One region of the Breznakia sp. PFB1-19 genome, then DNA from elsewhere that is predicted to be linked to it. Evidence: a T-box and tRNA genes for the amino acid it is inferred to sense, from the RefSeq annotation. Region 1 holds a T-box; the other holds one or more tRNA genes.
The links. A T-box is a leader RNA that pairs with one kind of tRNA and senses whether it is charged. The one in region 1 lies ahead of leuS (leucine--tRNA ligase), so its partner is inferred to be a tRNA-Leu.

Region 1 (9,555 bases):
TTTCACAAGGAGGTGCGCTAGTTATGCCAAACATGAGTCCAAATAAAGTACCAATGCCACATCAAGAGCCAAATGTACGAAATAAAAACGTTGCAGAAGTAGCAACAGGATATACCTTAGAAATGGCACAAGAAGAAGCGGATCGTTGTCTACAATGTAAACACAAACCTTGTGTAAATGGATGTCCAGTAGGTGTGCAAATTCCTGAATTTATCGCCTTAATTAAAGAAGGAGATATCGAAGGAGCCTACGATAAGATTAAAGAAACCAATGCTTTACCAGCAGTATGTGGACGTGTATGTCCACAAGAAGATCAATGTGAAAAGCTATGTGTAAGAGCCATTAAACATGAAGCAGTCGGAATTGGAAGGCTGGAGAGATTTGTCGCTGATTATCATATGGCAAATGGAGAAAATAAGATTCCAAATATTGAGAAAAACGGACATAAAGTAGCTGTAGTAGGAGCTGGACCTGCAGGATTAACTTGTGCAGGAGATTTAGCGAAAAAAGGATATGAAGTTACAGTCTATGAAGCATTACATAAAGCAGGAGGAGTACTTGAATATGGAATTCCAGAATTCAGACTACCAAAAGCGATTGTAAGTAAAGAAGTACAAGCACTCAAAGACTTAGGTGTTCACATGGAAACCAATATGGTTATTGGAAAAGTGTTTGATATTGATGAACTATTTGAAGATGGAAATGAAGCTGTATTCATCGGTAGTGGAGCAGGACTTCCAAACTTTATGAAAATACCTGGAGAAAACTTAAATGGAGTATTCTCTGCAAATGAATTTCTGACACGTTTTAACTTAATGAAAGCTTATGATGTAGAAGCTGATACACCAATTTTCAAAGGTAAGAAAGTAGCAGTTGTCGGTGGAGGAAATGTTGCAATGGATGCTGCCAGATGTGCAAAACGTCTAGGAGCAGAAGTATACATTGTGTACCGTCGAGGAACTGAAGAATTACCAGCAAGAAAAGAAGAAGTGGAACATGCAATGGAAGAAGGAATTATCTTTAAGACATTGAATAATCCAGTCCAAGTACTTGGTGATGACAAAGGAAATGTAAGAGCGATTGAATGTGTACAAATGGAATTAGGAGAACCTGATGAGAGTGGAAGAAGACGACCAGTAGTCAAAGAAGGAAGTAATTTCACACTAGATATCGATTGTATGATTATGTCGATAGGAACAAGTCCCAACCCATTAATTCACAGAACCACAGAAGGATTAGACACCAATAAGTGGGGATGTTTAATCGCAGATCCAAAAACAGGAGCAACAACACGAGAAGGTGTATTTGCTGGAGGAGATGCAGTAACTGGAGCTGCAACGGTAATCCTAGCAATGGGAGCAGGAAAAGAAGCTGCACAAGCGATGGATGAGTACATTCAAAATAAATAATACGAACCATTTTCTTACGTTTATAAATTGATAGAATATGATATACTGAAAAAGTAAATGATATAAGAAATCAAGAAGAGGAATGTAAATGAAAAAGTTAACGTATTTGTTAGTGATAAGTCTACTTATTATAAGTGGATGTCAATCAAAAAAAGAAGAAACAACAACTGTCTGTACAATTGAACAAGAAGAAACAAAAGCAACTTTAACGCTGGAAGCTGATGATGATACAATCACAAAGCTTACACAACATGTTGCTACGGATTTAACAAGCGCATTTGATCAAGGTTTAATTACTGAAGATGATGTAAATAAAAATGCAAAAGAAGTTAAAGAGAAAATGGAAGCTACAAAAGGTGTAACATATACCTATACATTGAAAGATCATGTACTTACAGAAGATAGCGTATTTGACTTAGAAGAAGCATCGGTTGAAGATTTAATCGAAGCAAATTTACTAGAAGTTGAAGGTAGTACCAAAAAAGGCTTAAGTTTAAAGAAAACTGTAGCTAATTATGAAAATCTAGAGTTTACTTGTAAAAGTAAATAATTGTGATAAAATAAGTAACAATATAGCTTAGATTTGGAGTAGTAATCTTAAAGTTTATGATAGAGAGCAAGTGGTTGGTGAAAACTTGTATAAACGCTAAGGTGAACTCGCCAAGGAGCTAATCGTAATACATAAGCGATTCGTGGATCGAGCGATAATCGATAATGAAGGTGCATATAGATTTTTTCTATATGAACTAAGGTGGTACCGCGTTTATAACGTCCTTAGATGAATTTCTAAGGACGTTTTTATTTTAGGTAAAAGGAGAAAAATATGGTATTTGATTACAAAGCAATTGAAACAAAATGGCGTAAGTATTGGAAAGATAACGATACGTTTAAAACAGATGTATGGGATTTTAGTAAACCTAAATTCTATGCATTAGATATGTTTCCATATCCATCAGGACAAGGACTTCATGTTGGTCACCCAGAAGGATATACAGCAACAGATGTAGTAAGTCGATTAAAACGTATGCAAGGATATAATGTATTACACCCAATGGGATTTGATTCATTTGGACTTCCAGCAGAGCAATATGCGATTTCTACAGGAAATCATCCAAATGGATTTACAGAAGCAAACATTAAAATCTTCTCTGAACAATTACAGTTATTAGGTTTCTCATATGATTGGGATAAATCCTTTTCGACAAGTGATCCATCATACTATAAATGGACACAATGGATTTTTGAACAGTTATATAAAGATGGATTGGTAAAATATATCGATATGCCAGTTAACTGGTGTGAAGAATTAGGAACTGTACTTGCAAATGATGAAGTTATTGATGGAAAAAGTGAGCGTGGAGGATATCCAGTCGTTCGTATCAATATGAAACAATGGGCAATTGATATTCCTGCATATGCAGAAAAACTACTTGATGGTTTGGATGATCTTGATTGGCCAAAATCAACAAAAGAAATGCAACGTAACTGGATTGGAAAAAGCGTTGGTGCACATGTTGATTTCAAAGTTGCTGGCTATGATGAAACATTCACCGTGTTTACAACACGTCCAGATACATTATTTGGAGCTACGTATTGTGTATTATCACCTGAACATGTACTTGTTGATATGATTACAAGTGACGCGCAAAAACAGGCAGTGAGTGACTATAAAAAAGTATGTGCAAGTAAGTCGGATTTAGAACGTACAGAGTTAAATAAAGAAAAAACTGGTGTGTTTACTGGAGCATATGCAATAAATCCTGTAAATGGTGCAGAAGTGCCAATTTGGATTGCAGATTACGTGCTTGCAGGATATGGAACTGGTGCAATTATGGCAGTCCCTGCACATGATGAGCGTGACTATGATTTTGCAAAAAAATATGGAATTGATATTATCGCTGTTTTAGAAGGTGGAAATATTGAAGAAGCTGCATATGTAGAAGATGGTTTACATATCAATTCAGGATTCCTTGATGGAATGAATAAAGCAGATGCAATTGCAACAATGATTGCATGGCTTGAAGAACACCATGTAGGAACAAAACATGTGAACTATCGTTTACGTGAATGGATCTTTGCACGTCAACGTTACTGGGGAGAACCAATTCCAGTCATTCATATGGAAGATGGAACTGAACAGTTAGTTGCAGAAAGTGAATTACCACTTGTGTTACCTGAACTTGAAGACTATAGCCCTAGTTCGAGTGGATCTTCGCCATTAGAAAAAGCAACGGATTGGGTTCATGTAGAAGTAGAAGGTAAAAAAGGAAAACGTGAGACAAGTACTATGCCAGGAAGTGCTGGTTCAAGTTGGTATTTCTTACGTTATATTGATCCACATAACGACAAAGCCATAGGAGATCCAGAGTTATTAAAACACTGGATGCCAGTTGATTTATATGTTGGTGGACCAGAACATGCTGTTGGACATTTATTATATGCAAGAATGTGGAACCGTTACTTGTTTGATAAAGGAATTGCACCAACAAGTGAACCGTTTAAGAAACTTGTTCACCAAGGAATGATTCTAGGTGAAAACAATATGAAAATGGGAAAACGTTACCCTGAGTATGTTGTAAACCCAAATGATATCGTTGAAGATTATGGAGCAGATACACTTCGTTTATATGAAATGTTTATGGGTCCATTAGAAGCCGATAAACCTTGGAGTACAAGTGGAGTAGAAGGTGCACATCGTTTCTTAGTACGTGTGTATCGTCTATTTACTGAAGAAGGTAAAATTAGTGATGTAGCAAATCCAAACTTAGATAAGGTATATCACCAAACAGTTAAGAAAGTTACAGATGATTATGAAAGTCTGAACTTCAATACTGCAATCTCGCAAATGATGATATTCGTGAATGCGGTATATAAAGAGAAAAACTTCCCGAAAGCATATGCAGAAGGATTTACAAAAATGCTATATCCAATTGCACCACACTTAGGTGAAGAATTATGGAACGTAATTTTAGGACATAACGATACGATTACATATGAAGCTTGGCCAACATATGATGAAGCGATGTTAGTTGAAGATGAATTAGAAATTATCGTACAAGTAAACGGAAAATTACGTGGTAAGTTTATGATAGCTAATGGTTCAAGTGATGATGAAATTAAAGAAAAAGCATTGGCATTAGAAGCTATCCAAAGTTTTATTGAGGGGAAAGAATTACGTAAAGTAATTGTAATTAAGAATAAATTAGTGAATATTGTTGTGTAATAGGAGGTAAAGTTTATGAACTTTAATAAGTACAAGCGTGGTTATTTCATGCCACCAGAGCCTTGTTTTGACTGGGTAAAAAAAGAATATATCGATACAGCACCAACATGGTGTTCTGTCGATTTACGTGATGGAAATCAAAGTTTGATTATTCCGATGAGTTTAGATGAGAAGTTAAAATTCTTTGATTTACTCGTAAAGGTTGGATTCAAAGAAATTGAAGTTGGGTTTCCAGCAGCTAGTGAAACAGAATATCAATTCTTACGTACACTGATCGAACAAGATTTAATTCCTGATGATGTAACTGTGCAAGTACTTACACAAGCTCGTGAACATATCATCAAAAAGACATTTGATGCGCTTGATGGATGTAAAAAGGCAGTGGTGCATGTTTACAATTCAACAAGTGTTGCGCAACGTGAACAAGTCTTTAGAAAATCAAAGGAAGAAATTCTTACGATTGCCACAAATGGAGCAAAGTTATTAAAAGAATTGGCAAAAGATGCAAAAGGGGATATTCGTTTTGAATATTCACCAGAAAGTTTTACAGGAACGGAAATGGAATATGCACTTGAAGTGTGTAATGCTGTACTTGATATATGGCAACCAACACCAGATAAGAAAGCGATCATCAACTTACCGGTAACTGTAGAAATGAGTATGCCACATGTCTATGCTTCACAAATTGAATATATGCATAAACATTTGAAACACCGTGATGCAGTTGAAATTAGCTTGCATCCACATAACGATCGTGGATGTGGTGTAGCGGATAGTGAACTTGGTTTACTTGCTGGTGCTGACCGTATTGAAGGAACATTATTTGGTAATGGAGAGCGTACAGGAAATGTGGATATTGTGACTCTTGCATTAAATATGTTTACGCATGGTGTAAATCCAAAATTAGACTTCAGCAACATTCAAGAAATTGTACGTGTATATGAAGAAGTAACACGTATGCGTGTTTATGACCGTCAACCATATGCAGGAAAACTTGTATTTGCGGCATTCTCTGGTAGTCACCAAGACGCGATTGCAAAAGGGTTGAAATATCGTGAAGAAATTGGTAGTGATTTATGGAATGTTCCATATTTACCAATTGATCCAAAAGATGTTGGTCGTGAATATGAAAGTGATGTAATTCGAATCAACTCACAATCTGGAAAAGGTGGAATTGGATACTTGATGGAAGAGTATTACGGATTTGATTTACCTAAACGCTTCCGTGAAGGATTTGGCTACTACATCAAAGATATTTCGGATAAGAAACATGCAGAACTAATGCCAAATGAAATTAAAGATATATTCGAAAAGGACTTTGTGAATTTACAAGCTCCATTAGAATTAATCGATTATCACTTTACTAGAAATGGAGATATTTCTGTAGAAGTTGAAGTGAACTTTAAAGGGGAACATAAAATGTGCAAAGGTAATGGTAATGGTCGTTTAGATGCAGTTGCTAATGCCTTTAGAGAACACTTAGGCTTAACTTTTGATGTCATTGATTACAATGAACACTCACTTGGAAAAAGTAGTGCATCAAAGGCTTGTGCCTATGTGGAAATAAATGATTGTGTCAATGTAGATCGTTTTGGTGTAGGAATACACGATGATATTATCGCTGCTAGTATTCAAGCGATGGTTAGTGCCTTAAATCGAGCGATCAATGAAAAAGCAAAAATAGAGGGGGAATAAACAATGGGAATGACAATGTCACAAAAGATCTTAGCAGCACATGCAGGTCTTGATAACGTACAACCAGGACAACTTATTATGGCAAATTTGGATATGGTATTAGGAAATGATATTACAACTCCAGTTGCAATTAATGAGTTTGAAAAACATGATTTTGATAAGGTGTTTCATAAAGATAAGATCTCAATCGTACTCGATCACTTTACACCAAATAAAGATATTAAAGCAGCAACACAAAGTAAACAATGTCGTTGTTTTGCAAAACATCAAGAGATCACAAATTTCTATGATGTAGGGCAAATGGGAGTAGAACACTCATTATTGCCTGAAAAAGGAATTGTGACTTGTGGTGATTTAGTTATCGGTGCTGATTCACACACATGTACATATGGAGCACTTGGTGCATTTTCAACTGGTGTTGGTAGTACAGATATGGCTGCTGGTATGGCAACTGGACGTGCTTGGTTTAAAGTGCCTAGTGCAATTAAATTTAATATTACAGGTAAATTAAACAAAGATATTAGTGGTAAAGATGTTATTCTTCATATTATTTCAAAAATTGGCGTTGATGGTGCCTTATACCGTTCAATGGAATTTGTTGGTGATGGAATTAAAAATTTGAGCATGGATGATCGATTCTGTATTGCGAATATGGCAATTGAAGCTGGAGCAAAAAATGGAATCTTCCCAGTTGATGAACAAACATTAGCTTATGTAGAAGGACGTGGGCAACGTACTCCAACCATCTTTGAAGCAGATGCAGATGCTATCTATGATGAAGTATATGATATTGATTTATCAACAATTGAACATACAGTTGCATTCCCACACTTACCTGAAAATGGGAAAACGCCTAGTGAATGGGGAGATATTGCAATTGATCAAGTATATATTGGTTCATGTACGAATGGACGTTATTCAGATATGGAAGCAGCTGCAACCATTCTAAAAGGACGTCATATTGCCGAGGGAATTCGTTGTATTGTAATTCCTGCAACCCAACAAATCTATAAGGACTGTATTAAAAATGGTCTTGTTGATATCTTTATTGATGCAGGATGTATTTTCTCAACACCTACATGTGGACCATGTTTAGGTGGTCACATGGGAATTCTTGCAGAAGGTGAACGTTGTGTAGGAACAAGTAACCGTAACTTCGTTGGTCGTATGGGACATCCAAAAAGTGAAGTATATTTAGCTTCACCACAAGTTGCAGCAGCAAGCGCAATTGCTGGTAAACTAGCAACACCAGAAAGTGTTAAGGGGGAATAATCATGATCGCAAAAGGAACTGTACATAAGTATGGAGATAACGTTGATACAGATGTTATCATTCCAGCTCGTCATTTGAATACACAAGATGAAAAAGAATTGGCAAGTCACTGTATGGAAGATATCGATGCTGATTTCATCCATAAAGTAAAAGCAGGTGATATCATGGTTGGTGAAGCAAACTTCGGTTGTGGATCCAGTCGTGAACATGCACCAATCGCAATTAAAGCAAGTGGAATCTCATGTGTAATCGCTTCTAGTTTTGCACGTATTTTCTACCGTAATTCAATTAATATTGGATTAGCGATCATTGAATGCCCTGAAGCAGCTAAAGAAATCAAAGATGGAGACATCGTAAATGTTGATTTTGATAAAGGAATTATCGTAAATGAAAGTCAAAACAAAGAATATACATTCCCTCCATTTCCTGAATTTATTCAAAAGATTATTTCAAGTAATGGATATCTAAATGCAATCAAGGAGGGAAAATTCAATGATTAAGAATATTGCAGTAATTAAAGGGGACGGAATTGGTCCAGAAATCGTAGATGAAGCAATCAAAGTTTTAAAAAAAGTAGAAGAAGTATATGAACATACATTTAATTTAAATTATGTAAAAGCTGGTGGGGAAGCAATTGATGCATATGGTGAATGCTTACCAGAAGCAACGGTAGAAGCTTGTTTAGCAAGTGATTCAGTTTTATTAGGTGCAGTTGGTGGTCCAAAATACGATGTACAACCACCAAACAATCGTCCAGAAAAAGCACTTCTAGGAATTCGTAGTCGTTTAGGCTTGTATTCAAACTTGCGACCAGCAAAGTTATTTACTGAATTAAAAGATGCGTCTCCTTTAAAACCAGAAATTGTTGAAGCGGGAATTGATTTTATGGTCGTTCGTGAACTGACTGGTGGAGTGTACTTCGGTGATCATGTTACAACAAGTGAAAATGATGTAGAAGTAGCTTACGATGTGATGAAGTATTCAGCTCCTGAAGTTATTCGTATTGCAAAAGTAGCTTTCGAAACTGCAATGGTACGTAATAAGAAGTTATGTTCTGTAGATAAGGCAAATGTTCTTGATTCATCAAAATTATGGCGTAAATACGTGCTTGAAGTAGCTAAGGACTACCCAGAAGTAGAACTTACACATATGTATGTAGATAATGCTGCGATGCAAATTTGTAAGGATCCAGCACAATTTGATGTAATCTTAACTGAAAATATGTTTGGTGATATCTTAAGTGATGAAGCAAGTATGATTACAGGAACCATTGGAACGATTCCATCAAGTTCATTAGGTGAAGGAACTCGTGGTATGTATGAACCTATTCACGGTTCTGCCCCTGATATTGCAGGTCAAAACAAAGCAAATCCAATTGGAACGATCTTATCTGTTGCTATGATGCTTAAATATTCATTCTTTATGGAAAAAGAAGCACAGGCAATTGAAACTGCAGTTCAAAAAGTGTTAGATGATGGATATCGTACAGGAGATATGATGGACAAACATACAACGCTAGTAGGCTGTAAAGAGATGGGAGATCTTATTGTAGCTGCAATAGCATAGATGTATGGAAAAAGTAAAAAAGGTTGAGCGTAGATTTGCAGAAGGATACTGCTTTAAGAAAATATTCTTTCTGTTTCTTATCGGATGCATTGTCGGAACGTATTATGAAGAAATTCTAATGCTGTTTGAAATGCATAAATGGGTGAATCGCAGTGGTTTGATTTATGGACCATTCAATCCAGTATATGGACTTGGATTTATCTTATTTGTTGTGTTGTTAGGGAAAAACTATAAAACACGCCCCTGGTATGTAAATTATCTACTTAGTTGTTTAGTTGGAGGTATTACAGAGTTTGGATTATCTTGGTTTGAAGAAGTAGCATTTCATGCAGAAAGTTGGGATTATACAGGGTATTTTCTAAATATTGGTGGACGAACAACCATTCCATT
Region 2 (3,896 bases), on a different contig from region 1:
AATCTGCAACCTTTTTATTGATTACAAGCTCTAATTCATCACCAGTTAAGTATTCAATTGGCATATCTGCAGCAACAGCTTCACCACGTAGGATTTTTGCTGCTTGTTTTCCTGCAAGTTGCCCTAACTTGTAATAGTCAATTGCATATGATGCAAGACCACCACCTTCTGTCATTCCTTTTTCACCAACAATACAAGGAATTCCTTTTTCGTTGGTTACTTGTGTTACTGTTGCAATTCCTTCAGCTAGTAAGTTATCTGTTGGAATATACACTGCATCAACTTGACCAACTAAACTCTCTGCAACTTGTTGAATTTGACTAATATCAGAAACTGTTGTTTCTTGATATTCGATTCCTTCTTTTTTAAGTGCTTCTGCTGCAATATCTGCTTGGAATTTTGAATTATCTTCAGAATTCGTATACATAATTGCGACTTTCTTTACATCTGGCATAAATTCCTTAATCAAAGAAATTTGTTCCTTCACTGGCGTTAAATCACTAACCCCAGTAACATTTCCCCCTGGCTCTTCATTACTAGCAACAATTCCTGATGTTTTAGGATCAGTTACTGCATTTACCACGATAGGAATATCTTGTGTTTTTTGTGCAACTGCTTGTGCACTTGGTGTTGCAATCGCATAGATTAAATCTGGATTGTCATTTACAAGTTTGTCTGCAATTGTCTCATTTGTAGAACTATCACTTTGCGCATTATTGCGATTAATTGTTAAGTTCTTTCCCTCTTCAAATCCTTCTTCTTTTAAGGCATCAATAAATCCTTCATATGTTTTATCCAATGCTGGATGTTCTGCATATTGAATGACTCCGATAGTTGCATGTCCTTCTGCTTTTTCTTCTTCATTACACGCTACAAGCGTTAGACACATACAAACTAGTAATGATACGACTCCAAGTTTTTTCATAACTATTTCCCCCTATGACTCAATAAACAAAAAAAGTCCTCATTATGAGGACGATGAATCACCGCGTTACCACCTCGTTTGCCATCAAAACTGATGACCTCTTTGGTACACAAGATAATGGTTGTTAACCAGCTTGCCTTTTGTGACAAGCAACTCCGTGATGAATTCAAAACTTTTCTCAGTGCTATTTTCACCAGCCATAGCATCTCTAATTTCCAAAAAGGATTTACTACTTCACTTCTTTGTTTAATTATTACCATTTTACCGATTATGTAAATATATGTCAATCAAAAAAGAAACTTTTTACATTAAATGAAAGAATTTTCAATTCTGATTGCCAGTTCTTGAATGTAATTCTTACTTCAGCTTCATGTTTGTGACTCATTATGTATTCTTTGTTCCTGCTTTTCTAATAATCTTCGTATTTTGAGTAATTCATTATATATACCACCAAAATAACAAAACGCAATAATTGCTAAAATAATAATCATAGATTTCGCTCCTTTCTTATCGTTACCTTTAAGTTAATAATACTACATAAATATATTCTTGACATAAAAAACAATTCATATTTTCTCGTTGTCTATTTAGAGTGATTCAACTATACTATATGTTTATGAAGGAGGATATTAAACAATGAAAACACTAGTTAATTTTAGCGATATAGATGTACTTACATTTATCGATGATACTGTCATACAACTAAATTGTATAATGCATTCAAACGAGTTGGTGAAATATGTTTGAACAATTTCTACAACAATTTGATATTCTTTCCATCTTCATTCGTCTAACTATGTCTATGATATTTGGAGCATCAATTGGATTTGATCGTTCAAAAAAAGGTAGTCCAGCGGGTTTAAAAACGCATTCTCTTGTTTGTATTGGTTCAACCCTTGTTATGCTTACAAGCGAATATTGCTTTGTAAATTACGGTCTAGGAGATATTACACGATTACCTGCACAGGTTATTAGTGGAATTGGTTTTCTTGGAGCAGGTATGATATTGGTTACTGGTAATGATCGAATCAAAGGACTTACTTCTGCAGCAAGCATTTGGTTTAGTGCATGTATCGGATTAGCTGTAGGGATTGGCTTCTACTTTGGAGCATTTGTAGCAACTATACTTGAACTTTTTGTCTTAAAGCTACTTAGTAAACATTTTTCTACACAAGCAAACCAAGTAACTATTGATTTATATATAGAATATACTTCATCATTCGATTTAAGTAGCATGATTTTACTCATGAAAAACCATAAAATTGAGTTAGTAAATGAAGACAATCATCTACTCAAAAACTTAAATGTAAAGGAAAATAGTCACTCAACAATCATCTCCTTACAAATATCAAACACTATGGATGAATCCGAACTTATTTCCTTGTTTCAAAGCATTCAAGGAATTAATTGCGTGTATACCATAAACTAAAACAAGCTAGAAACTTAGATTTATTCTTTGTTTCTAGCTTTTATTGTCTTACTGTCATTTTTACTTGTTTATGTTTTTCTACAAGATATACAAAAAACCTAGATTTCATCATGTTATTGATGGTATCTAGGTTTTTACTAATTTGACATTTTTTAAAAATGGTCGGGCCGGGGGGACTTGAACCCCCACGAGGTTGCCCTCAACGGATTTTAAGTCCGTTGCGTCTGCCTATTCCGCCACGGCCCGATATTTATTTGCACACTTCGTCACTTTTCAAAAATGGAGGTTCCTACCAGATTTGAACTGGTGATCACAGAGTTGCAGTCTATTGCCTTACCACTTGGCTAAGGAACCCCAAATACAAATGGTGCGCGTGAAGGGACTCGAACCCCCACGGTTGCCCGCCAGATCCTAAGTCTGGTGCGTCTGCCAATTTCGCCACACGCGCAAGTGCTTTTATATTATAGCATAGTCAAAACAAATTGCAATATCAAAAATGTAAAAAAATCAAAATATTTCACGCTAGTATTTTCGCATCTTTTTCGACACATTTTGTCATGAATTATTTGTGATTCAATAAGATTATTATCACAAATTATGATACGATAGGATAATCATGGAGGGTGTTATGTTAGAAGTATTGAATCAAGTAAAAACAATCGCAGTGGAGGCAGGTCGTTTTTTTAAAGAACATAGAGATTTTCAAACAAATGAAAAAGATGGTGCAAGCAATATTGTTACAAGTACCGATGTAAAAACACAGGAATTTGTAATTGAACGTTTACGCGCGATTATGCCTGATGCGAAAATTATAGCTGAGGAAAATGATGTTAAGGATTATGATGATGGATATGTTTGGGTAATTGACCCCATCGATGGAACAACCAACTTTTTCTACGATATAAAAATGAGTTGTGTGTCTATTGCTTTACTTTACAAACAAAAAAGCATTCTAGGTGTTGTGTACAATCCTTACCTTAATGAATTGTTTTATGCAACTGAAGGCGAGGGTAGTTTTCTAAATGGAGAACCAATTCATGTAAGTACTGCTGATGAAGCACATAGTTTATTTGCGGTGGGGACTGCCCCATATTCAAAAGAGCGACTTATCGATTATACTTTTGATACATTTCGCAAGTTATTGCTAACTGGTCGTGACATACGACGTTGTGGTAGTGCAGTATTGGACTTATGTTATGTTGCGTGTGGACGCTTTGATGGTTTCTTTGAAGCTTCACTTAGCGCATGGGATTTCTCGGCTGGACGAATCATTATCGAAGAAGCTGGCGGACTAATTGAGCCAATTGCACCGGAGACTTGGAGTTATGAAAAACCAATTGGAATGATTGCCGGTAATGCAAGTAATTTCACCTTCTTAAAGGAAGCAACAAAACGTTAATAAAATTTATAATTTTTTAAAGAAAGGTACTTGTCAGAGTACTTTTTCTTTGCTATAATAACAAAGCAATGCCTGAATAGCTCAGTTGGTAGAGCACTCGGCTGTTAACCGAACGGTCACAGGTTCAAGTCCTGTTTCAGGCG

Region 2: it encodes a tRNA-Leu, which carries the amino acid that the T-box ahead of leuS (leucine--tRNA ligase) is inferred to sense. The anticodon was not compared.

The regions. Positions count from the first base shown of each region.
Region 1 is NZ_JARXXJ010000003.1:8,595-18,149, forward strand. Features, by position in the region: gene M2098_RS02285 (sulfide/dihydroorotate dehydrogenase-like FAD/NAD-binding protein) at 1-21, shown strand, start outside; gene gltA (NADPH-dependent glutamate synthase) at 24-1,409, shown strand; gene M2098_RS02295 (DUF1307 domain-containing protein) at 1,498-1,959, shown strand; T-box leader at 1,979-2,188, shown strand; gene leuS (leucine--tRNA ligase) at 2,233-4,632, shown strand; gene M2098_RS02305 (2-isopropylmalate synthase) at 4,648-6,327, shown strand; gene leuC (3-isopropylmalate dehydratase large subunit) at 6,331-7,599, shown strand; gene leuD (3-isopropylmalate dehydratase small subunit) at 7,602-8,099, shown strand; gene leuB (3-isopropylmalate dehydrogenase) at 8,092-9,165, shown strand; gene M2098_RS02325 (putative ABC transporter permease) at 9,170-9,555, shown strand, end outside.
Region 2 is NZ_JARXXJ010000005.1:67,939-71,834, reverse strand. Features, by position in the region: gene M2098_RS04010 (ABC transporter substrate-binding protein) at 1-925, opposite strand, end outside; T-box leader at 969-1,177, opposite strand; gene M2098_RS04005 (MgtC/SapB family protein) at 1,665-2,354, shown strand; tRNA gene M2098_RS04000 (tRNA-Leu) at 2,514-2,600, opposite strand; tRNA gene M2098_RS03995 (tRNA-Cys) at 2,635-2,708, opposite strand; tRNA gene M2098_RS03990 (tRNA-Leu) at 2,720-2,802, opposite strand; gene M2098_RS03985 (inositol monophosphatase family protein) at 2,983-3,753, shown strand; tRNA gene M2098_RS03980 (tRNA-Asn) at 3,824-3,896, shown strand, end outside.